Silvibacterium dinghuense: one gene and its partner. The protein of the gene in region 2 interacts with the protein of the main gene of each other region in a pairwise test. Links are inferred from orthologs where the notes say so. Each region holds a gene or a part of one and is shown on either strand. Other genes may lie near its edges.

What was found.
Region 1: the proteins of gyrA (region 2) and gyrB interact in binary tests that used the Escherichia coli proteins (3 or more experiments, as listed by UniProt). The link is inferred for Silvibacterium dinghuense from one-to-one orthologs.

The regions. Positions count from the first base shown.
Region 1 is NZ_SDMK01000005.1:40,673-55,549, forward strand. Bases 1-3,146 are described here. They hold gyrB (DNA topoisomerase (ATP-hydrolyzing) subunit B), read left to right. Parts: upstream 1-324; coding sequence 325-2,946; downstream 2,947-3,146. Other genes in these bases: ESZ00_RS18010 (hypothetical protein), read right to left, coding at 1-53. In the rest of the region: ESZ00_RS18020 (hypothetical protein), read left to right, coding at 3,332-3,976; ESZ00_RS18025 (glycoside hydrolase family 3 C-terminal domain-containing protein), read right to left, coding at 4,142-6,358; ESZ00_RS18030 (endo-beta-N-acetylglucosaminidase), read right to left, coding at 6,617-8,845; ESZ00_RS18035 (TolC family protein), read right to left, coding at 9,016-10,359; ESZ00_RS18040 (efflux RND transporter permease subunit), read right to left, coding at 10,431-13,655; ESZ00_RS18045 (efflux RND transporter periplasmic adaptor subunit), read right to left, coding at 13,655-14,827. UniProt on the Escherichia coli protein: DNA gyrase negatively supercoils closed circular double-stranded DNA in an ATP-dependent manner to maintain chromosomes in an underwound state.
Region 2 is NZ_SDMK01000001.1:1,678,612-1,693,576, reverse strand. Bases 2,835-6,068 are described here. They hold gyrA (DNA gyrase subunit A), read right to left. Parts: upstream 5,690-6,068; coding sequence 3,035-5,689; downstream 2,835-3,034. Other genes in these bases: ESZ00_RS06675 (YIP1 family protein), read left to right, coding at 2,835-2,848. Also shown: ESZ00_RS06690 (hypothetical protein), read left to right, coding at 1-520; ESZ00_RS06685 (PadR family transcriptional regulator), read left to right, coding at 609-998; ESZ00_RS06680 (hypothetical protein), read left to right, coding at 995-2,017; more of ESZ00_RS06675, read left to right, coding at 2,096-2,834; ESZ00_RS06665 (hypothetical protein), read left to right, coding at 6,106-7,287; ESZ00_RS06660 (metal-dependent transcriptional regulator), read left to right, coding at 7,349-8,059; ESZ00_RS06655 (sensor histidine kinase), read left to right, coding at 8,164-11,355; ESZ00_RS06650 (response regulator), read left to right, coding at 11,348-11,974; ESZ00_RS06645 (hypothetical protein), read left to right, coding at 11,989-12,528; ESZ00_RS06640 (VIT1/CCC1 transporter family protein), read left to right, coding at 12,533-13,768; bla (subclass B3 metallo-beta-lactamase), read right to left, coding at 13,830-14,714. UniProt on the Escherichia coli protein: A type II topoisomerase that negatively supercoils closed circular double-stranded (ds) DNA in an ATP-dependent manner to maintain chromosomes in an underwound state.

The DNA of each region.
Region 1 (14,877 bases), on a different replicon or contig from region 2:
AGCGTCAGCAGAAGGTTGGAGAGCGAGGACATGGGCTTTACCGGGTACAGCATGACAAGAATATCTCGACATTGGTTGCCTACTCAATGACGGAAACGGGCAATCTGCTTATACGACTTTAGTGGGATAAAAGGGATTCATTTTTCAGGCCTTTCCGCTCCCCTGCACGGCTTTCCCCTGTTGCGCCGCCCGAACCCGGCAACGGCCCCCGCTGTGCTAAAATAAAGGCGTAGACTTATCGGCAAAAACCTTTCACTTTCAAGACTTTAATTCTAATTACGACCGCCCTGGTCCAGAGAGTGAAAGAAGCCAAATCGGAGTTCCATGTCCCAAAAAGAGCTAGAACTTGCGACCGACACCCCTACCGGGGCAGTCCCTTCTTCCAACGGTACACCGAACGGCAGCTACACCAGCGATAACATCAAGGTTCTCGAGGGCCTTGAGGCCGTCCGCCTGCGTCCGGCCATGTACATCGGCTCGACCGGCGAAATGGGCCTGCACCATCTGGTCTATGAGGTCGTCGACAACTCCGTCGACGAAGCCCTTGCCGGCTTTGCCAAGAAGATCGAAGTCATCATCCACGTCGACAACTCCATCACCGTCATCGACGACGGCCGCGGCATTCCGGTAGACATGAAGACGCTGGACAACGGCGAGAAGATGCCCGCGGTCCAGGTGGTGCTGACCAAGCTGCACGCCGGCGGTAAGTTCGACTCCTCGACCTACAAGGTTTCCGGCGGTCTGCACGGTGTGGGCGTCTCCTGCGTCAACGCGCTCAGCGAGGATTTCGACGTCGAGATCTGGCGCGACGGCCACACCTACGAGCAGGACTATGCCAAGGGAGCGCCGACCTCCGAGCTACGCCAGGCGGGCACCTCGAAGCGCCGTGGTACCAAGGTGCACTTCCTGCCCGACAAGACGATCTTCACCGTCACCGAATACAACTACGACACGCTGGCCCAGCGCCTGCGCGAGCTCGCCTTCCTGAACAAGGGCCTGGAGATCACGCTGACCGATGAGCGCGTGACCGATCCCAAGACGGGTGAGGCCAAGCGCGCCGAGTTCCGCTATGCGGGCGGCATCGCCGAGTTCATCAAGCACATCAACAAGGGCAAGCAGATTCTCCACGAGAAGCCGATCGTCATGGAAGGCTTCCGTGACAACGTCGATATGGAGATCGCCCTCCAGTACAACGACAGCTACTCGGAAACGGTCTTCTGCTTCGCCAACAACATCAATACGGCAGACGGCGGCACGCATCTCTCCGGCTTCAAGACGGCGCTCACCCGCACCATCAACTCGGCCGGCCAGCAGCTGGGTCTCTTCAAGGACGTGAAGGAGAACCTCTCGGGCGATGACGTCCGCGAAGGCCTGGTTGCGGTCATCAGCGTGAAGCTGCCGCAGCCGCAGTTCGAAGGCCAGACCAAGGGCAAGCTCAACTCGGACATCGCCGGCATTGTGCAAGCGCTGGTGAACGAGAAGCTGGGCATGTTCCTCGAGCAGAATCCGCCGGTCGCCAAGCGCATCATCAACAAGGCCATTGAAGCAGCCCGCGCACGCGAAGCCGCGCGCAAGGCCCGCGATCTGACTCGCCGTAAGGGCGCGCTCGATGGCGGCGGACTGCCGGGCAAGCTGGCCGACTGCTCCGAACGCAACCCGGAGCGCTGCGAGCTCTACCTCGTCGAGGGCGAGTCCGCAGGCGGCACCGCCAAGCAGGGCCGCGACCGCCGCTTCCAGGCTATCCTGCCGCTGAAGGGCAAGATCCTCAACGTCGAGAAGGCTCGTTACGACAAGATGCTCGGCCACGAGGAAATCCGCGCGATGATCACCGCGCTCGGCACCGGCATCGGCAAGGAAGACTTCGACCCGGCCAAGCTGCGCTACGGCAAGATCATCCTGATGACAGACGCCGACGTGGACGGCTCGCATATCCGCACGCTGCTGCTGACCTTCTTCTTCCGTCACATGAACGAGCTGATCAAGCGCGGTCACGTGTACATTGCGCAGCCGCCGCTCTACAAGATCAAGAAGGGCCGCTTCGAGCAGTACATCAAGGACGACCGCGACTTCGTGAAGGTCATGGTCAAGCGCGCCTCCGACGGCATGATCGTGCGCCACGGCGACGCGGGCGAGAAGCTTGAAGGCGCTGCCCTGACCAAGTTCATGGGCAACCTGAACGACTACCTCGGCTTCTTCGAGAAGCTGAACAAGCGCCTGCGCAACGAAGAGATCACCACGCTGCTGGCCAAGCTCGAGCTGGTGCGCCGCACGGACTTCGAAGGCGAGACCGCTCCTGAAAAGCTGGTAGCGCTGCATGGCAAGCTCAAGCAGATCGAGCGCAAGTACCAGTTCAAGGGCCTCTCGGAGCCGGTGCGCGACGAAGAGCACCAGACCTGGTCGCTGAGCTTTACCGACGCGCAGGGTGCAACCCGCACCATCGACTGGACGCTGGCCTCAACACCGGACTATCGCCAGACGATGAACAAGTACGCGCAGATCAAGGAGTCGCTCGAGCCTCCGTTCTTTGTCGAATACGCGCCGAAGGGCTCGGCAGCAAAAGTTGCAGAAGCCGCCGAAGCAGAGGCTGAGGAGACCGAAGGCGAGACCACCGGTGAAGCCGAGGCGGGCAAGCCCGCACCCAAGCGCGCCGGCCGCATCTCGCTCGATCCGGTCGAAAAGCAGACGCCGCAGGAGCTCTTCGAATACGTTATCGATCAGGGGCGCCGTGAGTACCAGGTGCAGCGCTACAAAGGTCTCGGTGAGATGACCTCGGCACAGCTCTGGGAGACGACCATGGATCCCGAACGCCGCACGCTATTGCAGGTCAAACTCGAGGATCTGGCAGAGACCGAGACCATCTTCACCACGCTGATGGGTGAAGATGTCGAGGCACGCCGCAAGTTCATCGAAGAAAATGCGCTCGACGTGAAGAACCTCGATATCTAACCTTCTGTACCGGGCGAAATGACTCGACCCCAAAGCAAAAAGGCACCCGACGGGTGCCTTTTTGCTTTGTATCGATCGCTTGAGCAAGCCTGCGGATACAAGGCTCTTCGCTCATAAGATCACAGAAAAGTAATAGCCATTTCACACTTTCAAAGGACAGTCTTCGGGCTGCTCTTTGGCGCTCATGGGAATGGTAGAGTTAAATCCCATGAGGCTCGCAACGTCTTTCCTGGCAGCCCTGGCGATAGCTGGAAGCATGTCTCCTGGAGTCGCCCAGCCCCCACAAGAAGGAAATCCCGCTGCGAGCGCGGCGCCGCAGACCAGCCAGACAGAGTTGCCGCCACCGGAGAGCGAGTTCAGCCTGGAGCATCGGGAGCCAGGAGCGATGCATCCTGAAGATCGGGCATTGTGGGCTGCACGAGCCGCCGAACTCTCGCATGCAGCTTCAGCAGGGGGCTATGCCCTGGAGAGTGTCGGGCCAGATCACCTGCCGCAAGGCTGGCAGGTGGACCAATCTGTTTGTCCACTGATGAGCGATGTGCTCCTCCTGCACTATCGGCGCACATTCGAAGACGGACGCGAATCTCTTTTTACCGCCATCCTCCCGCGAAACGGCGGACACGTGCGCGTGCTCGAGATTCTGCATCGCGGAGCCGCGACCTTTGTCCCCACCATCACGAGCCGTCAAACGCTGGAGCTTTTCAACCATCTCGTGGCAAAAGAAGAGCTGCGAAATGCGATGAAACCCTATGGCTCCTGGCTCGCCGCAGGTGTTTGTTATGCCGAGTTGAATGGGATGGAACCGAGAGTGCCTCGCCGGCCGGAAACGGACCCGGCAACAGCAGGCGCAATGCCTCCCAGCCTCTTGCTGGATGGCGAGAACGGCGACCGCAGGATCATTTTCTCCGACCGCGCGTCCGAGCATGGCTATACCGTGTGGACGGTCGTAGTGGATGCACAAGGAGTTCTGCGGAGCGCCAGAGAAGAAGAAGAACACACGACATGGCAGAGAAAACCAGCCTCACATTAGCTGCTGGATTGTGCTGACCGCAGCCCAAGGCTCTCCCTGCCTCCAACCCCACGTGAGTCTGGCAAGCCAGAGACTTTTCGCACTGGAACGTTCTTCTCTCAGCGCGAGAAATGAGAAAGTCATGCTCCGGAGTGCATGCCTTTCTCTGCCTTCTGTAAGCTCCTCTCAAGGCCGAATCGCGAGCTCCTGATGCAGCCGGATATCCGCGGAAGAAGCTCCGATGCGCACGTCCACACGATCACGCTCGAGCGTCCACTGGTTCTTCTTTTCATTCCAGTAAGCAAGATCGTCGGCCTTCACGGTGAGCGGCACGGAGACAGTCTGGCCGGAAGGGATATGCACGCGCTGAAACCCTTTGAGCTCCTCTTTGGCGCGAGCCACCAGGGAGCCCTGGTGCGATATATAAAGCTGCACGACCTCATCGCCGTCGCGTCCACCGGTATTTGTAACATCCACGGTGGCAGTTACCTCCTCACCACCTCGCAGAAACGGTTTATCCAGGCGAAGGTTGCTATAGCGGAACGATGTATAGCTGAGGCCATAACCAAACGGATAGAGCGGCTGGCCCTTGAAGTACATGTAGGTGCGACCGTCGCGGATGTTGTAATCCATCATCGGTGGTAGCTGGTCGAGTGAAGCTGGCCAGGTTGTCACGAGACGTCCGGCGGGATTGTAATCACCGAAAAGAACTTTCGCGAGAGCCGTGCCTTCATCCTGCGAGGCGTGCGCCATGTGCAGGATCGCAGGAATATACTGCTGGCTCCAATTGACCGTATACGGAAAGCTGGAAATAAGAACCATCACGGTGCGCGGATTCACGGCATAGACCTGTTTGACGAGCTGCTCCTGCTCAAGCGTGAGACTCTCGCGGTCCCGGCCTTCGCGGCCATCTGAGGGAACGGCGCAGGGGAGCGTGCCGCCGCCATCGACCGTGTCATGCCAGTCATGAGCCATGTCCGGTCCGCAGGTGGGGTCATTTCCAACCACAACGATAGCGACATCCGATGCACGCGCAGCGTTGATCGCAGCCTGGTTCAGCTCGCTGCCGGCATAGTGGACACGAACGTACGGACCGAGCGCGGCCTTGATACCGTCGAGCGGTGTGACGGCATAAGGCGGATAGCCCCCATACCAATCCCAATGCACCGAATCGGCAAGCGGACCGATCACAGCGATCGATCGAATGGCGTGCTTGTCGAGTGGAAGCATATTGCCTTCATTCTTGAGGAGCACGACCGACTCGAGAGCCATCTTTTGCGAGATGGCGCGATGTTTATCGCTGTTCCAAGGCTCAGGACTATCTTTTTGCATGGCATCCTGATGCTGATCCGTAGATGCAGGAACAACTGCCGGAGGTTGATTGTCCACACCGGCATTGGCCGCGGGCGGCGGCGTGGACTCCTGGCCAGGATCGAGGAGGCCAAGCTTCAGAGAGATCACAAATTTACGCCGCAGCAGATCGTCGATCTCAGCCTCGGTCACAGAGCCCTCCTTCACCGCCGCGGCTGTCTCGTCTTTATAGGTGTCGAGAAACTGGTTGATGCCGGCATGCAAACAAGCGATCACCGCGGCCTTCTGATCGGGAAAGCGTTTATGGTCGGTCCAGAGCAGCCTGACCGCACCACCATCCGAAGAGAGAACATCGACGCCCCACTTGTCTTCCACAATGGACTTAAGGACAGGATTGACGGCCATCGGGGTACCGTTCCATGCGTTATAGCTGGCCATGACACCACGCGCGCCACCATCCAAAAAGCCCATGCGAAAGGGCACGGAGTAATACTCCCAGAACAGGCGAGCATCAAAGACGGAGTTCGATTTTGTGCGCAGGTCTTCGTTGGAATTTGCAAGAAAGTGCTTGAGAAGCGCGGCTGCCTGCCAATGGTTGGGATCGTCGCCCTGAAGGCCTTTGACGAAGTTCACAACCATGGTGCCGTTAAAGAATGGATCCTCGCCGTAAACCTCTTCGCTGCGGCCCCAGCGCGGATCGCGGGCGAGATCGGCCTGCGGCCCCCAAAGCATATAGATCGAACGGTTGTAGCGCGGCTGTTCGGAGATATAGCGGGCCTCTGCACCCTCGACCGCCGCAGCCTGGCGCACCAGATCCGGATCCCAGGTTTCTCCCATGCCCGGCGGCTGCGGAAACTGCGTGGTGTAGATAGCCTCCCGGTGATGTTCTTCATTGCCACGCTGCACGACGCCGTGGATACCCTCGGAGCTTCCAAAGCTCCTCACCCCAAGACGCGGAACAGCAGTGTCGGTGCTAAGGCAGTCGATCTTCTCTTCCAGCGTCATGCGCGAGAGAAGATCGTGAATGCGTGCCTCCGGGGAAAGCGCGGTATTACGAAATCCTGGAGCCTGCTGTGCAACAGCCGCAGGCAAAATAAGAACTGAACCTAGAAAAGCCAATATGGACGAGCGCATCCATGCAGCACGGGGGAGCAGAGCCATCACAGTCAGAAATAAACCTCCAAGGCAGGAGCCGTTCACAGGCTGATTGGAGGCGGCAGGTATTGTCAAGGTGAGAGCTGCTGCCGCTCCAATCGCGCAGTTATCGCGGCAATTCCAACCCTCGCAGCACGCCTTCTCTTTTCAGCAGTCAAAGAGAAGGCATGCTGCGTATGAATGCGGTGATAGCCCCTATGCGGCCTGCACTGTGGTGCGTGCCGGGAGGCTGCGGAGTAGCGGATTTTCACGGCTTGTTGCCACAAGCTCGAATGCTATCGCGCTTCCCTGCTCTGCCTGCACGCTCTCCACGTAATAACAGTCGGCGGTAACACGTCCGAGCCAGGTTCTGGCATTTGACGTCGCATTCATGGCATAGAGATCGTAATAAGCATCCTCATCCCGCATCTGCCAGCGCAACCGCACCTGCATGGTTCCCTGAGCAGCCCCCGCAGCATGCGCTTCAACCGTAAACGAGGATGGCGCGGAATGGGTCTCACCTTTTAAGGGGAGTCCCGCATAGATCTCTCCGATATGAACGTCTACCGGCGTATCGGCATGCGCTGGCTTCTCATGATGAAAGCCAATCAGGAGCGCAGCCAGAGTTCTTCCTCGGTAGGGAGCAAGCGTCATGCGGGATCGCGTCCAGCCATGATCGAGCTGTTCATGGAGAATGGCGTCTGTTTGCGTGAAGCGAACCCATTCCGCCTGATCTGGAGCATCTTCAAAGATCAAACCAGCAAGCAGATACTCCTTTGTCTCAGCAAGACCTTGCCATACCAGATGCAGAGAAAGATCCCCTGCATTCTGAACAGGCAACTTCGTCTTATAGAGACGCAATGAGACGCCATCCCGGGCACGAAGTGAGCCGGAGATATGCAACGATGCACCGCCGTCAAAGGCCAGCGCCCGGTCATACTCCACACGAAGAGGCGCATACTTTGCAGCAGAGCGATCCAGAGAACCCTGCATCGGCTCCAACCACCATTGCCACGTCGGCAGAAGATCCTGAATCCCCAGATTGAACCATGGACGATCTCCCTGCTTCGCGCCATCCACGAAGAAGGCATCGCCGGCACCCAGGTTGAAGTGAGTCAGAAACGGAAAAGCCCCGATCACGGAGTGCTCGACGGTAAAGTTTGCAACGCCATAAGTGATAGGCAGCTTCACCTGATCCGTAGGATGGTCTTCCGTGGGAGAGTAATCCGTATATCTCCGCGTTCTCCCTGCGACCTCGGCGTAAATATGAGCCTGCTCCGCATTAGGCGCATTGTCGAGCGCGGGGTTCTGAGACTGGCCGCTGAAGAAGCGGCGCTCGAGCGCATAGAACTCTTCCTCTCGCGAGAGAGCCGGCGCAGCATCGCCTTTGCCTTTATCCAGCGCCAATTGCATGGTGTGCAGGCCATCCTCAAAGCTATAAACCTGCAAACTGCCATAAGCGGTGGCACTGTCATTCGGATGAATCACAGAAGGAGCAGACAGGCCAAGATATCCCGGCCCCGGATAAAGCTGGTATCCGAAATAAGCCGAGCGATATGGGTCGAGACCGTTCTTCCTGCAATAGGCATAGACGGATGCAGCATCGGTCGGCCTTCCCGAACAGCAGCCGTGCGTCATGCTGTAGCCGCTCCATCCCTGGTCGAGCATCGTGCTATCCGCAAACGATGCGGCAGGAACATACGGTGTTCCGGGTGTCTCGATCGGCATCAACTGATCCATATCTGCAGACCCGTCATAAAACTGGATATAGAAATCGGACTTACCTTGCCGATGGGCCTCTTCGCGCATCATGGCAAGCAGATCGAGTATCTGAGCATGTCCCTCCGGAGTCCCGAGCTCGAAGTTCATGAAGTAGCCGTCAAAGCCGAAATACAGAGCCAGCTCCACAAACTTAGCGGCCACCTGCTTTGCAGGCACGGCACTCGAATCGAAGATGCGCTTGTCTGGCTGAAAGATCGTTCCCAGGCACAAGGCGCCATTGCGATGCGCCGCATCGATCAGAGCCGCATTCGGAATCATGCCGGGACCGCTCCAGCTCACGACAATATCGTGATAGCCGATCATGCGGGAGACATACACTCCACCCTGCGGAGGTGCTCCATAGCGCGACCGTTTGTAGTGATCGTCCGCATGCTCGCCAAGCGTGCGATAACATCCGGTCAGCGTAGCCACCTGCGGTAAAGAGCTGAGCTTAGGATGTGCCTGAGTCGGCGCAAAGGCGGGAATCCTGGCTGCACGCGGTACGCGCGAACGAAAATAGGCAGCATCCGGATCGACGGATGGCACATAGTCCATCAAGGCAGCGAAGCTGTCGCGTGATTTTGCCGTCAAAGGAAAGATGGGGGCAAGTGTATCGAAGGAATTCGCACCTGCATCCTGCCCCTCTAAGGCGAAGGCCTGCTTCTGTCCCCAGAAACTGAACAAGGAAGCAGCGGCTAAAAAGGAAAACTGACGTCGCGTGAACGACACCCCGGCATTTGCACTGTCTTGAGCGGAAAAAGCCATCTTCTCTCATTATTCGTATGCAGAGCGTACATGGCAAAGCGCACGATCGTGGAATGCCGGATGACCGCTTCAGCGACGCCAGAAAGTTATCAAATCGATCCGATTTCGTAATTGAGCGTGGCCAGAGACAGCCGGTACTGATACTGCGCATTCGAGTTTCCGATTGCCGCATCCGTCTGTTGATATTGCGCCTGGCTGAGCTCGACAATCGAGCTGAGCCCCATCTGGTATCGAGTCTGCGCCAGCTTGAGCGCAAGGTTGGCCTGGTTCAGCAAGTCCGTTGTTACGGCTACCTTTTGATATGCGGTTTGCGCCGCAAGCCAGGAGGTGCGCACGTCGCGCACCACGCGATCACGCAGCGCGCGGGTCTGTTCGGCCGCAGCCTCAGCGCGGATGCTTGCCTCCTTCGCCTGCGACGTATAGAGGAAACCGTTGAAGATGGGGATATTCATATTCACCCCGACGGCGCCCCACCAGCTGCTGTTGTAATATTCGCCGGGTCGTACCGGCACCGCGCCCGCCGTGCCCAGCGCACTGATGCTGGGTAAAAGCTGGTCACGCTGCGCGTGGCTGAATTTGACCGCAGCTTGATGGCTCAGGTCGAGCGCCTGCAAATCAGGCCGCTGCTCGAGCGCAAGCTTCAGCAACTGATCGGCATCGGGTGGAGGCGGAGCAAGAGCACCGCCGTCAGCAACAAGCTGGTAGCTCGTCGCGGTATCGAGGCCAAGCACTTCGTCGAGCGCGGCCATCGTAGCGCTGGCATTATTCTGCGCATCGAGCAGCAGCAGCTTGGCCTGCGAGAGATTGACATCGGCAAAGCTCAGATCGAGCGTGGACTTGAGTTTGTTTTTCGTCATCACGCCGATCTGGTCGTCGGTGGTCTGGCGGGTTTTCACGTTCTGCTGCGCCACATTGAGCAAAGCCTGCGCCTCAAGCACGTTATAGAAAGCCTGATCTGTAGTGAGGACGATGTCCTGGGTAGTGGCAAGCGCCGAGGCATCCTGCGCTTTCTCCTCGAGGTTCGAGGAGAGAACAAGATTGCGCGTCCGGCCGAAGTCCGTGATGAGTTGCGAGGCACTGGCACCTGCGCCTGCGTGCTCGAAGAGGCGCGAGGCAGTGAGCGAACCAGCCGAGATGCGTGAAGCCTGGTTCGCATCCTCGGCTGTAACACCACCTGCCACCGAGGGAAGCTCGGCAGCACGGTTCTCACGCACGACCTGGTGCTGCGCCAGTGCGAGCAGGCGCTTTGCGCTAATGTGCGGATTGTTGCGGATCGCCATCTGCTCGGCATCGTGCAGCGTGAGCCGAGCGGCCGCACTCTCTGACGAATCAGAGAGTGCGGCCGTCTGACCTTGCGGCGCGCTGCTCTGGGCCAGCAACTGCAGCTTCGGCGCTTCAGGAAGAGGAGCGCTGCCATGGCTCTGAGCATGCAAATAACTCGCTCCTCCAAAAGCAAACAGCGCACAGAAAATCAGGCGAGAGGAGGTGAAGGTAAGTGTTTGCATCAGTGTGCCCTTCCTTCCGCGAGGAGCTTTTTCTCTTGCCGTCCATGAATGAGGAGATAGACCGCCGGGACCAGGAAGACAGTCACCACGACAGATACGCCGAGGCCACCGATAATGGCTCGGGCCAGCGGCGCATACTGTTCGCTGCCGGCCTCGAGGCCAAGCGCCATCGGAATCATGCCGAGCAGCGTGGCCAGCGAGGTCATCAGGATGGGACGCAGACGCACACGGCAGGCGCGAATCACCGCTTCGAGCAGCGGCAATCCTTCGCTGTGCAGGATGCCGGCAAACTCGACGATAAGGATGCTGTTCGAAACAACAATGCCAGTCATCATGATGACTCCCATCAGGGACATGATGTTCAGCGTGCTTCCGGTAACAAAGAGGATGAGCACTACGCCAGCAAGTCCGGGAGGAATAGCCATAAGAATGATGAACGGATCGATGAATGAGGTGAACTGCGCCATAAGAATGAGATAGACGAGCAGGACGGAGATGATCAGCCCCAGACCGAATTCGGCGAAGGAGCGGTTCATACTCACCACAGCCCCGCGCACTTTAAGCACGGTGTTGCGCTCGGTCTTGGTCTGCGCGAGAAGCTTTTGGATGTCTCCACCCACTCCCTGCAGTGCTTCCTTCTTCGTCGCAACATAAATGTCGATGACACGGCGAATCTGATAGTGGTCAACTTCAGTTGGGGTATTGATCAGCTTGATGTCAGCAACCGAACTGAGCGGGGTGTAGCCCGTGGAGTGATCCCCTGCCCAGATAACCGGATTCGCATCGCCGGCCTGACGTGCCTCTTCGCCCGGCGCATAGCCCGCGGGACGAGTGCCGCGCAGAGGAATGCTGCGGAAGTCTTCCATCGTCATGTGATTCAGAACATGGTTGGCGTACTGCACCGTGACCATGTAATTGTTGCCGGTCTTCGGATCGATCCAATAGCTGGGCGCCACCTGGCCATCCGAGGTCATGGCGGTGATGACGTTGTCGACCACATCTTTCGCAGAGAGGCCGATGAGGCTTGCGCGCTCGCGATCAATGTTGAGTTCTATGCCGGGATAGTCGAGATTCTGCGGAATATAAACGTCACTTACATTGGGCATAGCCTTGATCTTCTCTGCCATTTGTTTGGCGAGTGCATACGCGCTCTCCATATTGTTGGAGCTGATCTGCACATCGATCGGCGCAGGCAGCCCCTGATTGATGACGCCATCCACAAGACCGCCTGCCTGGAAGTACGTGCTGAGCTCCGGCATCTGCTGCGACAGTTTCTCGCGTACACGACGCATGTATTCGTAACTGCCAATCCTGTGATCTTCCTTGAGACTGGTCTGCACAAAGGCCGTGTCCATCGATGCATTCGTCGTAAAGATGGCTGAGAGATCCGGATAAACACCGATGTTAGAGACGATCATGCCGAGATCCGAGGGCTTGACGACACTGCGGATGACATTCTCGACCCTGGCGATATAGTCGTTGCTCACTTCAAGCCGCGTGCCACTGGGCATCTGCACGTCGATGACGAACTGGCCTGGATCAGTACGCGGAAAATAAGCTCTGCCCAGGAAAGGTAATAGACCAGCGAGGACCAGGACCACGCCGCCAAGGATGATAGCAGTGGTGAATCCTGGCCGCCGCATCGCGCGCTTGGCCAGTCCTTCGTACCAGTCGAGCAGCTTCTGGAATTTGTTATTGAAGCCGCGCTCGAAGCGTGCGAAGAAGCTCTGCTTCTTTGCTTCGTCTTCTCCGTGATGGATGCGGATGAAATTCGCACAAAAAAGCGGGACAACCGTCATCGCAAAGAAGTACGAGGCAAAGATGGAGAGCACCACCCCCAGAGCCAGCGGCGTAAAAATGTACTTGCTGATACCGGAGAGAAAGGTAACCGGAAAGAAGACGATCGAGGTAGTAGAGGTCGCGGCAAGCACTGCGAGCGAAACTTCCATGCCGCCTTTCTCCGCGGCTTCGCGCGGTTTACAACCCATTTCCATGAAGCGGAAGATATTCTCGAGCACGACCACCGAATCGTCGATAAGGCGAGAGAAAGCCAGAGCAAGACCACCGAGGATCATCGTGTTGATGGAACCGCCCATGGCCTTCGTCAGCAGCAGACACACGAGCGCGGACAGTGGAATCGACAACAGCACGGCGAAAGTCGCGCGCGGACTGCCGAGGAAGATGAAGATCATCAGGCCAGTGAGCACGAGGCCGATGCTGGCCTCCTTGATGAGGTTCTTCACTGCCATCTTCACGAAGATCGACTGATCGAAGACCACCGAGGTCTTCAGCGTCTCGGGGATATCCACCAGCTTCTTGATGGCATCTTTCATCCCGTTGACGATCGTGATGGTGTTACTGTCTCCGCCTTGCTTGAAGACAGGCACGTAGACCGAGCGCTGACCGTCAATGCGGACAATGTTGTACTGCAGCGTGCCCGCGTCTTCGGCCTTGCCAATATCCGCGACGAGCACCGAAGAGTTGCCCACGGACTTAAGCGGCATCTCGTTCATCGCCTTAGCATCTGGAAACTGGCTGTTGGCGTAAATGTTGAAGTCTTTCGAACCAATGCGAACATCGCCGGCGGGCAGGATGAGGTTTGAGCTGTTCACCGACTGTACGACATCGTTGAGACTTAGATTGCGGGCTTCCATCTTGAGCGGATCGACGTAGATCTGAATTTGCCGATATGTGCCGCCATACGGCTGCGGCACCGAGGCGCCCGGAACATTGGAGATCTGATTGCGAACCTGGAACTGCGCAAGATCCTTCAGTTGTGTCTCACCGAGCCCCTTGCCTTTGAGCGTGACAAGGCAGACAGGCTGCGTGGATGCGTCCATACCGAGCACGACAGGCGGAAGAGTTCCTGGTGGAAGTCTCCGCAGGTCAGCCATGGCGAGGTTCGCAATATTGCTTAGCGCAGCATCTGCATTCGTGCCGGGCTTGAAATAGATTTTGATGAGGCTGACGCCGGTCAGTGAGCGCGATTCGCTATGGTCGACATTTGCAGCCAGCGTAAAGAAGCGCTCGAAGGTGTTGGTGATATCGGCCTCGATCTGCTTAGGCGGCATGCCGTTATAAAACGTAGCGACAACGACGACCGGCATGTCGATTTTCGGAAAAAGATCGACCGGCATGCTGGCAATGCCCACGAAACCCACGAGCATGACCATCAGGCAGAGCATGATGATGAAGAACGGATATTTCAACGCAAACTTCGGCATTACTGCGCACCTCCGTTGCTGTCGTCCGCCTTCATATCGATTACGCCGCCAGATTCCTTCTGTTCCTCTGAGGCTTGCGACGGTACGAGAACAGAGGTGACCTGCTCGCCGTCGCTGTACTTATCCTGGCCTCCCACAATCACCCGATCGCCCTCCTCGAGACCGCTCTTGACCTCTGCAAGTTTGCTCGCCTGCAGACCAACGACTACAGGCCGAATCCGGACGCGATTCTGCGCGTCGACCACATAGACCATCTGCTGGCTGCCGTGAATGACCAGCGCTTCCACCGGAAGCGTGAGAACATCATGCACACTCGCCATCGCAAGGCGCGCGTTCGCATACATGCCGGGAGCGATGGAGAGATCGCGGTTGTCCACATCGACTTCGGTCTCCATGGTGCGGGTCTCAAAGTTGACATTGCGCGTGAAGCGAACGATTTTCCCCGTGATGGAGCGGCTCAAGGCATCGATGCGAATGCGGATGGTATCGCCCTCGTGGATATACTGCACGTCGTCCTCGGGAACAGGCATACGCAGGCGCAGCAGCGTGCTCTGCGCCAGGCGCACGATAGGCAGATCCTGCTGATTGGAATTGGTGCCGCTCTGAATGAGCGCACCCGTATCGGCATAGCGCCAGACCACTACGCCATCAATCGGCGCAACCACATGGGTATAGTCCTGAATGGCCTGCTCACGCTCATTATTGGCATGTGCCGACTCGGCATGTTGCTGAGCAGCATCAGCCGCGGCCTTCGCTGCATCCACCTGCGAAGCGGAGGAGAGGTCCTTACTCTGCGCATCATCGAGCTCCTGCTGCGCGACCAGCCCCGGCTGCGCCTTTGACGTGTCGAGGAGGCGCTGATAATTAAGGTGCTCGGCAGCATGCACCGCTTCCGCCCGCCTGATCTCGTGCTGGGCACGGGTAATCTCTGCCCTGGCCTGCGCCATATCAAAGGCGCTGGCCTCGAGCTGCGCCTGCAGCTCCGGCACTTCAAGCACGGCGAGGACTTCGCCTTTCCGCACTTTGTCGCCAATATCCACATTGATCTTCTTCATGAAGCCACTGACCTTGGGGTGAACATCGACCACCTGGTACGGCTGAAACTGGCCGGCGAGGCTGAGCATGTGCGAGATATCGCCACGTTGCACACGAGCAACGCTGGCCGAGGGCACGGATGCCGATTCTTCCGCAGGATCTGCGGAGTGTGAGCTGCAGGAAATGA
Region 2 (14,965 bases):
TGGAAAGCTCAAGGAGTGGACCACCGGCCCGGCCCATGACATCACCGATCGCAGCTTTGTCGTTCGCCGCGCGCTCCAGCTCAATGACGCTCTTCCGGATGACAAAGGTGGCGGAAAGAGCAGTCATTGGGTCTGGCAGAAAGGACCATGGCTGTTGATCGATCGTGTCTCGGGCAGGATCACCGCTCTTCATCTCGCTGACTATGATCCCGCTGTTTCAGAGGTGGTCTGGTTTCGCGATTATGCTGCGTATTGTGGCCTGAACACGGGCGGCCATCAGCTTTATGCGGTCGTCTCTCAGATCGCCGCGCGCCGACCCTTGCTGGCGAAGAAGCTCGGCCCCTGGGATCCGGAGCACCATGCTACTCCTGCCTGCGCGCCGGCCGCCTGGCAGCGTGAGCCGCTGCGTGTGGCCTTCACCCCCAATGGAGGCCAGCCATCCAGCTTCGATCTGGTGGGTCTCTCGGCGGTTTTGGTCGAAGATGGCGATGCCGCCGAGGCTGAGGGCCCAGGGCGCTAGCCGGCATTTTTGAGAAATCCCTTGACTATAGCCTAGAGTCGAGGGATTCTTATGTCACACACTGTGCATCACACAGTGTGTGGCGAACATGGAAACCGAAATTTTTGAAAATCTCCGCCTCGAGCTCCGCCGCGGCAGCCTCACGCTGGCCGTCCTCGCCCAGCTGCGCCAGGAGCATTATGGGTACGCGCTGCGCAAGTCGCTTGCGGACCAGGGCCTTGCAATTGACGAGAACACGCTGTATCCGCTGCTGCGACGGCTCGAGACACAGGGACTGCTTGAGAGCCACTGGCGTGAGGAGGAGAAGCGCAACAAGCGCTTTTACCAGCTGTCCCGCCAGGGAGAGCTGCTCTTCTCCCAACTGCTCCAGGAGCACGAGACGCTCCGGTCTGCGCTCGACCGGATCATTCGCAGATCAGAAGAGAGTCCGGCGGCGGGAGAGAGCAGGGAAACCATGGCGCACATGGAGGAAGCATGAAGATATCCCACGAGAGTTTGGTGCATCGCTACCTGCAGGCTGTCGGTTTCTGGCTGCCGCGCTCTGAGAAGGACGATATTCTCGCCGAGCTGCGGGCTGACCTGGAGGCGCAGATCGAGGATCGTGAGTCGGAGCTGCGGCGACCGCTCGATGATGCGGAGATGGCGGCTCTGCTCAAGCAGCGCGGCCGTCCTGTCTTCGTGGCCGGTGGCTTCGGCCCGCAGCAAAGCCTGATCGGGCCGCTGCTGTATCCGATCTATCGCTTTGTCCTCAGAATTGTTGCGATCTTTTACCTGTTGCCCTGGGCGCTCATTGCAATCGGGATATTTGTCTACGAGCGCATGCACGGCGGTACTCCTATTGCCTCCCATGCCTGGAGCGCAATGGGCAGCCTGTGGACAATAGCCCTGACGCAGTTCGCGGTGATCACCCTGGTCTTTGCGCTGGTCGACCGCTATGCGATGACCGCGGTGATGCAGAGGGACTGGGAGCCACGCCGGCTGCCGGCGGTGCGTCAGCCGTCAGTCGGCAAGCGCCGTCGCCAGGCCGTCGCTGGCTTTATCTTCGGAATTCTCGGTCTGTTCTGGCTTCTGGCGCTGCCCGGCTATCCGTTCCTGCTGATCGGACCGGCGGCTGCGGTTCTCCATGCGGCTCCGATATGGGCTGAGGTCTATCCTCTTCTGCTGGTATCGGTTGGGCTGGGCATCGCGGAGAACGCCCTCACCCTTGCGTGGCCGCAAATTGCCTGGTTGCGGCCAACCGCGGGTGTGGTTACCAGTGCCTTCGGCCTGTGGATCATCACCCGTCTGCTCCATGCGCCGGTTTACCTGCTGGCCGGCGATCCCCACGCTGCCGACTATGCTGCCCTGGGAAACATGGTGGCTCACCTTGCCGTTGTGTTTACGGGGATCGGGCTGCTGATCTCTCTGCTGGCCTATGCGTGGCAGGCGGTGCGCGCTCTGGCAGGGGAGTCTCGTCATCCCGGCTCGCCTGCGCCGCTGCCTGCCCGCCGAATTTGATTCGGTTCCATCAACGGCCGGGATACAATCCGGCCAAAACCTGAGTGCGCCTTGTGGGGCGCAGAACCCGGAGAGAGTATGGCCGACGCAGCTTTCGTTCCCCAACCCGATATTCCAAAACTCAGTGAAGTGGAGCGCGTGGTGGATACCTTCACCGCGCCTTCGAAGACCTTCACGGACATCCTGCGCAGTTCGGCATTTCTTGGACCGGTGATCATCATGCTTCTGGTCGCGGTGGGCTTCTCCTTTGCGGTACAGCAGAAGGTCGGCTGGGACAAGGTCTACGAAAATACCATTCATCAGAGTCCGAAGGCCGAGGAGCGTCTTGCGCAGCTCACGCCGGATCAGGCGGCTACACAGAAAGCTGTCGGGGCGAAGATCACCGGTGTCATTTCCTATGTGTATGTGATTCCGGTTCTCATCATCACGGCCGTTACCTCGCTGCTGGTCTGGATTACTGCCAACTTCATCCTGGGTGGCACAGCCAAGTACGGCCAGATCTATGCGGTCAATATGTATGCGTCGCTGGTGATGAATATCAAGTTCATCCTGGCGATGGTTGCGCTCTTTGCGGGACTCGCGCCGGATTCCTTTCAGCTTCAGAATCCGGTCGGCACGAATATCGGTTTCTACCTCAGCCAGGAGGCGCCGAAGGCTCTCACGGCGCTTGGCACGCATATCGATCTCTTCGAGATCTGGTCTCTGGTGCTGGCCACCATCGGCGTTTCTATCGTTGCGAAGATTTCGAGGGGCAAGGCTGCTGTGGCTGTGGTGGGATGGTGGGCAATTTTTGTTCTGGTCGGTGTAGGCATGGCCGCTGTGCGCAGCTAGGACTGGCCGTCCAGGCCACGTCGATTCTCTATCGAGATGTGGGGCACCCTCATCCTCGCCTGCGTGAATCGCCTTCGACGGAGATTCTTCCAGATCGGCCAAGAACAACGGGGTGCTCGCGAAGAGCACCCCGTTGTTCTTGGCCTTTTTCTCTTTCGCTAGAAGCTAAGAGCTAGAGGCTAGTAGCTACTGCAGTAACGTCCCGTTTTCCAGCTCTTCCTTCGCCTCTTCCGGCGGGATGACGACGGCTGCTGCGACCTTGTCTTCTTCCTCGAGGTTCAGCAGCTTGACACCCTGCGTCGAGCGGCCTGCTGCGCGTACGGTCTTGGTGTCGATGCGGATGATCTTGCCGTACTGGCTGATGATCATCAACTCCGAGGTGTCGTCGACGAGATGGATGCCCGTCACCTTGCCGTTGCGCGAGGTCGTCTTCAGGTTGATGACGCCCTTGCCGCCGCGGGTCTGGAGGCGGTACTCGTCCACGTCCGTCCGCTTGCCGAAGCCCTGTTCGGTCACGGTCAGGATGAGGCAGGCGCACGCGACGCCGGCTTCGTCCTTGACGCGTTCCTTCGGAGTCGCAGCGATGCCAACGAGGTAATCCTTCTTGCCGAGGTCGATACCGCGCACGCCGCGGGCCGGACGGCCCATGGAGCGGACATCGTTCTCGTCGAAGCGGATTGCCATGCCGTCATGCGTGGCGAGGAAGACAACCTGGTTGCCGTCGGTGATGCGTGCGCCGATCAGCTCGTCCTCGCCCTCGATGCCGATGGCGATGATGCCGCGCGCCATGACGTTCGAGAAGTCCTTGAGCGGGGTCTTCTTCACCGTGCCCTCGCGCGTCGCGAAGAAGATGAACTTGCCCTCTTCTTCGAGGTTGCGCACCGGCAGGATGGTGCGCACGGTCTCACCCGGCTGCAGGTTGAGCAGGCTGGCAATGGACTTGCCCTTGCCGGCTGCGCCTACATCGGGAATCTCGTACACCTTGAGCCAGTAGACACGGCCCGTGTTGGTGAAGCAGAGCAGGTAGGCGTGCGTCGAGTCGATGATGAGCTGCGAGACGAAATCTTCCTCGCGGGTCTTCATGCCCAGGCGGCCCTGTCCGCCACGGCGCTGCTGGCGATAGGTCGAGATGGGCGTGCGCTTCAGGTAGCCGGAGTGCGAGACGGTGACTGCGACCTGCTCGTCGGCGATGAGGTCTTCGAGCTGGAGCTCGGCCGTCTCGTCGAGGATCTGGGTGCGGCGCTCGTCGCCGTATTCCTTCTTCACCTGCTCGAGTTCCTTCACGATGACCGAGCGCAGCTTCTTCTCGGACGCGAGGATGGACTCATACTCAGCGATGCGGTCGCGAACCTCGGCCAGTTCTTTGAGCAGCTCGTCGATCGAGAGCTGGGTCAGGCGATAGAGCTGCAGTTCGAGAATCGCGTCGATCTGGCGATAGCTCAGCGTGAGCGTCGGGTTGATCAGCGTGGCCGGATCGATGGCATACTTCGCCGGATCGAGCGTAACGCCGGCCAGTGCCTGGTCGCGCACGGTGATGGTGCGTCCGGAGAAGAACTGGAAGAGATTCTCGCGGGCGTCGGCGCGGGACGACGATCCACGGATGATCTTGATGACGTTGTCGAGGTGATCGAGCGCGATCTGGTAGCCGAGCAGAATGTGCTCGCGCTCGCGCGCCTTGCGCAGCTGGTAGGCCGTGCGGCGGCGCACCACGTCGATGCGGTGATCGATGAAGTGACGGATCGCATCGGGCAGCGCGAGTTCCTTCGGCTGGCCGTTGACCACGGCCAGGAAGATCATCGAGAAGCCTTCCTGCATCTGCGTGTGCTTGTAGAGCTGATTGAGCACGATCTGCGCTTCGGCACCGCGCTTCAGCTCGATGACGATGCGCATGCCGTCGCGGTCGCTCTCGTCGCGTACGTCACTGATGTCGTCGATCGTCTTTTCGTTCACCAGCGAAGCAATGCGCTCGATGAGCCTCGCCTTGTTCACCTGGTAGGGGATCTCGCTGACGATGATCGCCTGGCGATTGTTGTTGATGTTCTCGATGGCTGCCTTGGCGCGCATCAGGAAGCGGCCGCGGCCGGTCTTGTAGGCGTTGACGATGCCGCCGCGTCCATAGATGAAGCCGCCGGTCGGGAAGTCCGGACCCTGCACGTGCTTGAGCACGTCGAGCAACCCGGCGTGCGGGTTGTTCACCATCTCGATGGCCGCGTTCACGACCTCGGTGAGGTTGTGGGGCGGAATGTTGGTCGCCATGCCCACGGCAATGCCGCTTGACCCGTTGACGATCAGGTTCGGGATGCGCGCAGGAAGCACGGTCGGCTCGAGCGTCGACTCGTCGTAGTTCGGCGTGAAGTCGACGGTCTCCATCTCGATGTCGGCGACCATTTCGCCCGCAATCCTGAGCAGGCGGCACTCGGTGTAACGCATGGCGGCCGGCGGGTCGCCGTCGATCGAGCCGAAGTTTCCCTGGCCGTCGATGAGCGGATAGCGCAGGCTGAAGGGCTGAGCCAGGCGAACGAGGGTGTCGTAGATGGCCGAGTCGCCGTGCGGATGGTACACACCCATGGTCTGCCCGACGACCTTGGCGCACTTGGTGTACTTCTTGTTATGTTGCAGGCCCATCTCGTGCATCGTGTAGAGCACGCGGCGGTGTACCGGCTTCAGTCCGTCGCGCACGTCGGGCAGCGCGCGGCCGATGATGACCGACATCGAATAGTCGAGATACGAGCGCCGCATCTCCTCTTCAATGTTGATGGGAACAAGATTCGCTGCGCCGGTGGGGCCGCCTGTGCCGTCGCCATTGCCAAGAGGAAGCTGGGGGTTCTGATCGTCTGCCATAGATGAAAGAGGTCACACTGCGGGACTTGCGGATGGCTCGCGAGCAGCGGCGAGCAGGGGAAGCGGGAACACCCGGAGGAAACTGACCTAAATCTATGATACTGCTTTACTTAGTTCGCAGCAATGCGGGTTTGGCCAATGGATTCAGCGGTTTGGCGGTGGGGTTCCGAGACCGTTACTGATGGCGGCCATAAAGGCGGAAGGAATTCCTGCTTATTTAAGAGTTGTGTCTAAAATCCCAGCTTATTTAAGATCCCCAGATTTTTTTAAATTAAGCCGGTTACCAGCCCGACGGGTGCCCCAGCCAAGCCCCGCCTGGGTGGGAAGACAAGCCGCCGGATCGCGACTAACGAGATCGGGGCCGAAGCCAAAAGGTCCGGACGGCCAGTCCCGTTTACACTGGCCAAGAACGCCTGATGCCTCATTCCAGCCATCGACTGCGCAAGTTCCGATTCAATCGTCCGCAACAGATTGCAGCTGTGCTGCTGGCGCTGCTGCTGGGCCAGTGTCTGTGGGTGGCTAACCGGTGCACGCTTTCCGAGCAGGACTACCGTTTCGCCCGCTGCGGCCGCGAGATGTGGGAGAAACCCTCGCCGCTGGCCGGCTACTTTACCACCTGCGGCAACATTCATGACGGCACCCTCGCTTATCGCGCCGCCGGGCTGCCGCTTACCATCCAGCGCATCTTTGCCGGTCAGGCGGCTACCACTTCTACCTGGGAGATGCGCCACGAGGTCGAGTGGATTGGCCTGCTGCTGCGCCTGCCCTTTATTGCCGCGGCGCTTGCCCTGGGCGGATGCCTCTGGTGGGTTACCCGGAGGCTTTTCGGCAATGTGGGTGGTTACATCGCGCTTTCGCTCTACTGCTTCTCGCCTCCGGTGATTGCCTCCGCCGTGGCGCCTAACAATGAGCTCTGGGCCGCTTACGGCCTTTTTGCCGCCGTCTACACGGCCATCGGCGTTTCGCATGCCATGCAGGGCCCGCGAAAGAAATGGCGCCCGCGCATCGTGCTGCTCACCGTGATCTTCGGCATCACAGCCGCTGCGCATCTCTCGGCTTTTTTGATCGCGTTGCTGCTCTCCATTGTCTTCATGGCTTATCTCGCAGAGGGCAAACGCGCCTATCTGCCCACGCTGCTGATCGTCTGGGTGCTTGGCGCGCTGGCGATCCTCTTCGCCTTCTATGGCTTCCGGCCTGAGGCATTCAGCTACGTCTTCCGCAGCAATGTGGCTGCCCTCCGTCCATCGCTCGACTCTGTCCGCGTGCTTTTCCGCCCGATGACCGATGCCGGGATCACTCTGGCCGCTGCCGCTGCGCTCGGCCTGTGGGCAGCCATGCGCCGCTCCCGCTACTTCGGCAATTCCACGCCTCTGGCTGTAGCGGTGCTGCTGCTCTGTATCACGACGACCGGCGTGCCCACGCTCACCTCACTCTGGGCGCTGCCCTTTGTGCTGACCTTTGTCGGCGGTGTCTTTGCTGACGTGCTCGAGCTGGAACGGCCACGCCGCGCGGCCGTTGCATGGCGCTGGATCACGGTCGCCCTCATTCTCTGCCAGGCGGCGCTGTGCATTGCCGGTCTGCCGCTCCTCGTGCCTTAGGTCGATACACCCTGGCGCGCGCTTTACATCCCGCGGCCCAAGCAGCGATCCTTAAGAGTCGTTGAAGGAAGCGTTGCAGAAGGTGAATGGCACGACGAAGGACATGACAGAGATCAGCGTCTCCAAAGAGGATTACCTCAAGGCCGTACTCGAAGCGGAGAGCGAGGGCGAGACCGTGATTTCCGCCACCCTTGCGCATTGGCTGAGCGTCTCGCCGGCCGCTGTTTCGATGGCACTGCGCCGTCTCAAGCGGGACGGCTTTGTGGAGGTGCGGAAGGACGGTGTGATCCGCCTGACTCCGAGCGGCCGGGAAGCCGCGCACCGCACCCTGCTGCGCCATCACCTGATCGAGCGCATGCTTGCCGAAATCTTCGGTATGCCCTGGTATGAGGTCCACGATGAGGCCGAGCGTCTCGAGCACGCTGTCTCGTCTGCTTTTGAAGCTCGCCTGCTGGAAAAGCTCGGCGACACGGGCACCTGCCCGCATGGCAACGCCGTGTTGCCCGAAAGCCCCGCTCGCCGCTCGCGCCGCGGTCTCACCACGCTCGCCGAAAGCTCCGAGGGGGGCACTTATACGGTGGCCAGCCTCTACGAACGCGATCCGCGTCTGCTGCGCTTCCTGCATGAAACCGGCATCGCCCCCGGTGGTCCGGTGCGCGTGCTGCGCAAAAATTACGATCAGACCCTCGCCATCGAGACACCGGCCGGCAGTTTCACCCTTGGAGCCCCCGCCGCAGAAAAGATCTGGGTCAGGCCCGGGACCTCCCGCTGACTGGCTGGCTTTCCGGCTACAAAACTGCCCTGACTCGCGTTCTTCCACCTTTCGATGGATTCTGTTCTCCGCCACTCGATGTGTACCATTCCCACGAGACGGTGATGGGCTCTTTTACAGCTGCAATCCAACGTACGATTCTGCCGCTGTGCCTGCTTCTGGCAGCCACCCTGCTCCCATGGCGAGCCCTCGCTCTCGATCCTCATCTGCCGCCGCGCCATTATGGCTATCAGTCCTGGCAGACGGACAGCGGCCTGCCGCAGAACACTGTTCACGCTATCGCGCAGGATCGCGACGGCTACCTCTGGATCGCAACCGAAGCCGGTCTCGTCCGCTTCGACGCTACCCAGTTCCGCGTCTACACGAAGCAGGACACGCCGGCTCTCGGCAGCGATCTCATTGACAGCCTGTATCTGGACCGCAATGGCTGGCTCTGGATCGGCACCTCAGAGGGCGTCGCGCGCTATCGCGATGGCCGCTTTGAAAGCTCCGCTCAGATCGCTTCCGAAGTGGTCGCTCCGGTGCCGGCTCGTTCCGCCATCTGGCGTGTGGAGGGAGATGCTTTCGGACGCATCTGGCTGCTCACCTCGGCAGGGCTTGAAGTCTATGACGGCCATGGTTTTGCGGATGGTCACGGCTTTGCCCAGGCCGATGGCGTCCCTCCGCTGGATGAGGACGCTACGCTGGCCGCAGGGCCGGATGGCGCTGCCTGGCTGGCGACCATGCAGGGCCTTGCCTATGCCGCCCCAGGCTCGATTCACTTCCGCTCCGTCGGTCCCGCCAGCGCCATCCATGCACTCGCCGTCGATCGCCACGGGCAGGCCTGGGCTGCTTCCGCCACGGGTGTCGAGATCTGTGCACCCGCTGGCTGCCGCGTCCTTGAAGCCGTGCAGTCACTCGGCAGTGTGCACGCCATCGTTTTGGACGCGCAGGGCCATGCATGGCTTGGGACGGATAACGGCCTTGCCATGTATGACGGGCGCATGCTCACCCGCTGGTCTACTGGCGAGGGTCTGCCCGCGGCGCGTGTCGAGCGGCTCTTCTCCGATCGCGAAGGCGCGCTGTGGGTCGCTACCAGCGCCGGTCTTGCCCGCTGCTATGGCGGCCGCATCGAGGCGCCGCCGACGCGCGAAGGTATTTCCGGCAGCTCCCTGCTTGCCTTCCTTGAAGATCGTGAGGGCACCCTGTGGCTGGGCAGCGAGTCCGCCGGTCTGGCTGTTCTGCGCGACCGCGCTTTCACGACCTGGGACACCTCCAGTGGTCTCTCCAGCGACCGCATCCGCGCCATTGCGGGCGATCAGGCCGGCACCCTGTGGCTTGGCACCGATGGCGGCGGTCTCAACCAGCGGCATGTCGATCCGCAGGGTCGTGCCCGCTTCACTGCGCTTACCACCGCGCAGGGGCTCTCGAGCAACATCATTCTTTCCGTCGCCACCGCGCCTGATGGAGCTCTGTGGTTGGGCACACCGGATGGCCTAAATCGCATCGACCACGGCCATGTCCGCGTTTTTACCTCTGCCGACGGCCTGGCCGACGATTTTGTGCGCTCCATTTACTTCGATCGCGAGGGCACCGGCTGGATTGGTACGCGCCGCGGCCTTTCGCGCTGGAAAGACGGTACGTTTACGACATGGACCAGCCTCGACGGTCTCGGCAGCGACCTGGTCGGATCGATGACGGAAGATCGCGAAGGCGTGCTGTGGATCGCAACCCTCGGCGGTCTTACCCGCTTTGCGCATGGCAACTTCCGTAACTACATCCAGCAGGATGGTCTTTCCAGTCGCGTCATCACCGCGCTCTCTGCCGACGCCCGTGGCGATCTCTGGATCGGCACCGAAGGCGGTGGCCTCGATCTTCTCCATGCGGGCCGTTTCTATGCCGCGCGGAATCGTGTCTTGTCGCTCCCGCACTCCGCTGTGTTTCCTGACGATATTGCCGGAATCCTTGAAGACGCCTCTGGCGGCCTCTGGATCAGCTCCAGCCAGGGTATCTTCCGCGTGCAGCGCGACGCATTGGCCGGGGCACTCGAGAGTGCGAAGCCTGCACCGATTGCAATCGAATCTTATGGCGTGGCCGATGGCCTGCGTGTGCGCGAGGCAAACAGCGGAGGCCATCCCGCTGCGTGGCGCATGCCGGACGGCACGCTCTGGTTTGCAACCCCCAAGGGCGTAGCCACGGTCGATCCCGCGCATCTTGCCCGCAATATCGTTCCTCCGCTGGTTGCGATTGAGCAGGTCAGCATCGACGATGTTCCGCAAAATGCAACCGGAATGGTTACGATTCCTGCCGGCAAGCGCCGCGTCGAGATCGCCTATGCTGCGCTCTCTTTTGTTGCGCCGCAGAAGGTGCGCTTTGCTTATCGCCTCACCGGCTTCGATCGCACCTGGATCGACGCCGGCTCGCGCCGCGTCGCCTATTACACCAACCTTCCGCCTGGACGCTATCACTTCGAGGTGCGTGCCTGGAACAACGACGGCGTTCCCGGCGCTTCTGCTGCCGTGCTTGCGCTGCGCATGCGGCCTTATTTCTACCAGACCTTCTGGTTTTATCTGCTGCTTGTTCTCACTGCCGCGCTTGCAGGTTACGGCATCTATCTTGCTCGTCTGCGCAGGATCGAATCCCGCTTTCAGGTGGTTCTCGCTGAGCGTAATCGCATTGCCCGCGAAATCCATGACACGCTTGCGCAGGGTCTCGTCGGGGTCAACATGCAGTTGCAGGTTGCCGGCCGTCTGTTTACTATCGCGCCCGAAGCCGCTACGCAGCATCTTGCCCAGGCACAGGAGCTTGTCCGCTCCGGTCTCGAAGACGCACGCCGTGCCATCTGGGAGCTGCGCTCGGAGACCGGCAGCGACTTCGCCAGCCGGCTTGTCCGCGCCGTGCAGAAGGTCGCGGAAGCGAGCGGCCTCGAGACGCAGGTCGAGGTTGTCGGTCAGTACCGTCCCCTTGCCGTGCCTATCGAAGATGAGTTGCTGCGCATCGCGCAGGAAGCAGTGACGAATGTGGTGCGGCACGCGCAGGCGGCGAAGGTGGAAGTCACTCTGCGCTATGCTGAGCGGCAGGCAGCGCTCACGATTGAAGACAATGGGCAGGGCTTCGATGGCAATGCGCCCTCGCTCCGGGATGGCCACTACGGCCTCACCGGCATCCGTGAGCGCGCGCAGAAGATCGGCGGCCGCGCCGTTGTGGAAAGTTATCCCGGCCGAGGGACCACGATCCGTGTCGAGCTGCCATTGCGCGGATCTTCAGGCCGGGAAGGCATCCCGGGCAGGGAAGTCGAGAAGGAGAATCATGGTTGAAACAATTCGCATCCTGGTCGTCGATGACCACAAGATCGTGCGTCAGGGGCTGGTCGCATTGCTGAACACGGTAAGTGATTTCAGCGTTATTGCAGAGGCCTCCGATGGTCTTGAGGCCATTGATGCATGGCGCCAGCACAAGCCGGACGTGACGCTGATGGATCTGCGTCTGCCGAATCTCAGTGGCGCGGATGCTATTGTCCGCATTCGCGAGACGACTCCCACTGCGCGCATCATCGTGCTCACCACCTTCGATGGTGACGAGGACATCTACCGCGCTCTTCAGGCTGGAGCGCGTGGCTACCTGCTCAAGGGCATGGACCTCGACGAGCTTACCGAGGCGATTCGAGCCGTGCATGCCGGGCGCTCGCGTATTCCTGCGCAGGTGGCGGAGAAGCTGGCCGAGCGTATGGGAGGACCGGGCCTCACGACTCGCGAACTCGAAGTTCTCCAGCGCATCGTCGCCGGGCGCAGTAATAAGGAGATCGCCTCCGATCTTTTCATCTCCGAGGCGACCGTGAAGACTCACGTCAACAGCATCCTCGGCAAGCTCGGCGTCGCCGACCGCACGCATGCCGCTACCACCGCGCTGCAGCGCGGCATCGTGCACCTCGATTGATTCCGGAGCTCGCCATGGTTGCACTCTCCCGCCGCCGCATCCTGTCGCTCTTCGCTCTCGCGCTGGCTGCCCAGGCGATCTCTCCCAGCCTTCTAGGCGCGGAGGCGCGCTGGCGCGCTGCCACCGATGACGAGCTGAAATCGTTGCTTCCCGCGCGAGCGCCTGTTCAACAGGAGCGCATCGAGACAGAGATGCGCACCGCCTCCGGCATTACGGATGGCCGCGGGCATTTCGTCGCCGGTGTCGTGCTCATCACGGCCGGCTATTCGGCGGATGGCAAATACTCGCATTTCTTCCTTACCCAGGTAGCGCTGCGCGTGGGAAATTTCGCGCTCGATCCCGGCTCTTATGTCGTTGGCTGGCAGCATATCGAAGATGGCCTGGAGGTGAAGTTTTATGAAGCTGCTACTGGCCGTCCTGTGGGCACGGTCGCTGCCGGCTTGAATCCCGCCATCACTCGGGTAGAATCGTTTCGAATCTGGCTGCCGGCAGACCGTTCCGTGATGCAGATTGGCCGTTTCAGCTTTCCTTACCGCATTGGAGATGTCCCTTAAGATTATGTCCGCTCCGTACGACGCGCCCGCCAGCCCCGAAATGAAAGTCCGCACTCCTCGAGTGCGCAAACTGCTGGCGGCTCTCGAGTCCAACTGGCAGACCGAGATGACCGGGCATCATACCTACCTCGCGCTCGCACGTGAGGATGCGGACCCGATTCGCAAGCGCACCCTGGAGCACATGGCGGAGTCCGAGGCCGAGCACGCCGCAGCATGGGCAGGCCGTATCGCTGAGCTCGGAGGCGATGCGCCGCGATACAAAGGCAAACCAAATGGCGATGCGGACTCGCTGGCGAATCGCCTGGGCGGCAAGCGCATGGCGCTGCGGCGCCTCGAGATCGATGAGAGCCGCGCCATTGCGCACTACGGCCAGCAGCTCAAGGAGCTGGAAGATGAACCCAGCCTTGCCATTCTCCGCCGGGTTATCGACGAAGAACGCGAGCACTATATCGAGCTCGGCACGCTCGTCCGCGAGCACTACCCGCGCAGGCAGGCCGAAGCTGCCGCAGCCAGCCCGCAGGCGCTGCTCAGCGAACTGCTGGCCAGGCGCTCGGGCTCAGGGCGCCAGGCTGCAGGCTGGATAGGAGACGCCATCTACGGGGTGAACGACGGGCTCGGCGCTATCTTCGGCATCGTCTCCGGCGTCTCCGGCGCCACGGTGGGCAACAGCCATTATGTGCTGCTGGCCGGTATCGCCGGCATGATTGCCAGCGCGCTTTCCATGGGTTCCGGCGCGTATCTTGCCGCGAAGAGCGAGCGCGAAATCTACGAGGCAGAGGTTGAGCGGGAGCGCGAAACCATCGAGATGAACGCGCCCGAGTCGCGTGAGCTGCTCTCGCTTTATTACCAGGTCAAGGGCTTGCCGGAAGACGACGCCGATCGTGTCGTCGACCACATTGCCCGAGATAAGAAGCAGTTCCTGCGCGCGCTTTCTGCCGAGCGGCTGAATTCCACCGAGGATGCACTGCCGAACCCGGCGACCTCGGCCGTGAGCGGCGCTATCTCGACGGCGGTGGGAGCCTTTGTGCCCATCATTCCATTCTTCTTTATGCGCGGCTATGAGGCGATTATCGTTTCGGCTGTCGTGTCGCTGCTGGCGCACTTCGCGGTCGGAGCAGCCAAGTCCCTGATCACGGTACGCAGCTGGTGGGCGAGCGGATTTGAGATGACGCTGGTCGGCGCGGTGGAAGGCGTGGTCACATATGTGATCGGTATCGGGCTGGGGCACATCGGAGCTTAGCTTCACAGAGGGGCCCACACGGGCTTGTTCTCTACCCGTGTGGGCTATGGTTCAGAGCGTGTCAGTGTTTGGACTCAGCTTCTTCCTTGGCTAACTCCTGCTCGAAGTACTGCTGCGCCTCGGTGACAAATGCCTGGTAGCCGGCCGGATCGATGAAGACCCGAGGACCCTCCTGCGGATAGCGCTTGAGCTTGGTGAGCATGTCAAAGTACTGTCCATGCGCGCCGAGAAACACGTCACACTGCAATGCATGCAGAGTGGCGAATGTGTGCTGAAAATCCTGAGCAATGCCGGGATAGCTCGCATGGTGAGCTGGCGTATCCACGAAGTGATATTCGGACCAGAAGCTGGTTCCTCCGATGATGACGATGTTGCGTACTGTCCCCTGCGGCTCGCGCGGGAGATGAGAGCGCATGGTCCACGTAGTGCAGCCGCGTGTGTGTCCCGCCGTCTTATGTGCGGTCAGTATGACTCCGCCGAGCGTGACCGTGTCGCCGTCGTGCAGGATGCGGTCCACATGCACGGGCGCATATTTCACGATAGAAGGTGAGGCAGCGAGGAAGTCTGTCCGCGCACCGCTCTCGACCACGTCTGCATCGCCGTCCATCACCATATTCTTTGCGCCAGTCTCGCGAATCACCTTGGCGGCTCCGGCCATGTGATCGGAATGTGCCTGGCTGTTGAGCAGGATCTTTGTATCTCTCCAGCGAAAGCCCAGCTTCTCCACGCTCGCGCGTATCTGCACTGGCGATGTGGCGAGATTGGCGTTGATGAGGATGTTTCCCTGCGATGTCACGACCAGATAGCTGGCAAGATCGCGGCTGCCTACGTAATAGAGATTGTCTGCAATGCGGAATGGAGTGATCGGTGTCGTCCATGACGGGTCGATCTCCGCATGGGCGAAAGAGCATAGGACGAGAAGAAACAGGAGTGTCAGGCGGCGCATCGCTTCTGATCTTACGGGGAAACCGCTTCCTCTGCTGGTGGTGCTCTTCGTCTTCGGATGCCGCGCGACCACGGCCATCGCGCTCTACTGGACGGTGGTCTTAGTCGCGCGCACCGTAGGCGCCGCCATCGGCAACTGGATCGCGGAGAACGAAATCATCCGTCTAGGCCTCGCGCACAGCACGCTGCTCAACGGCGTGGCGTCTGTTGCACTGCTGCTGTTCTGGAGAGCGAAGGGTGTGAGTGAGGGTG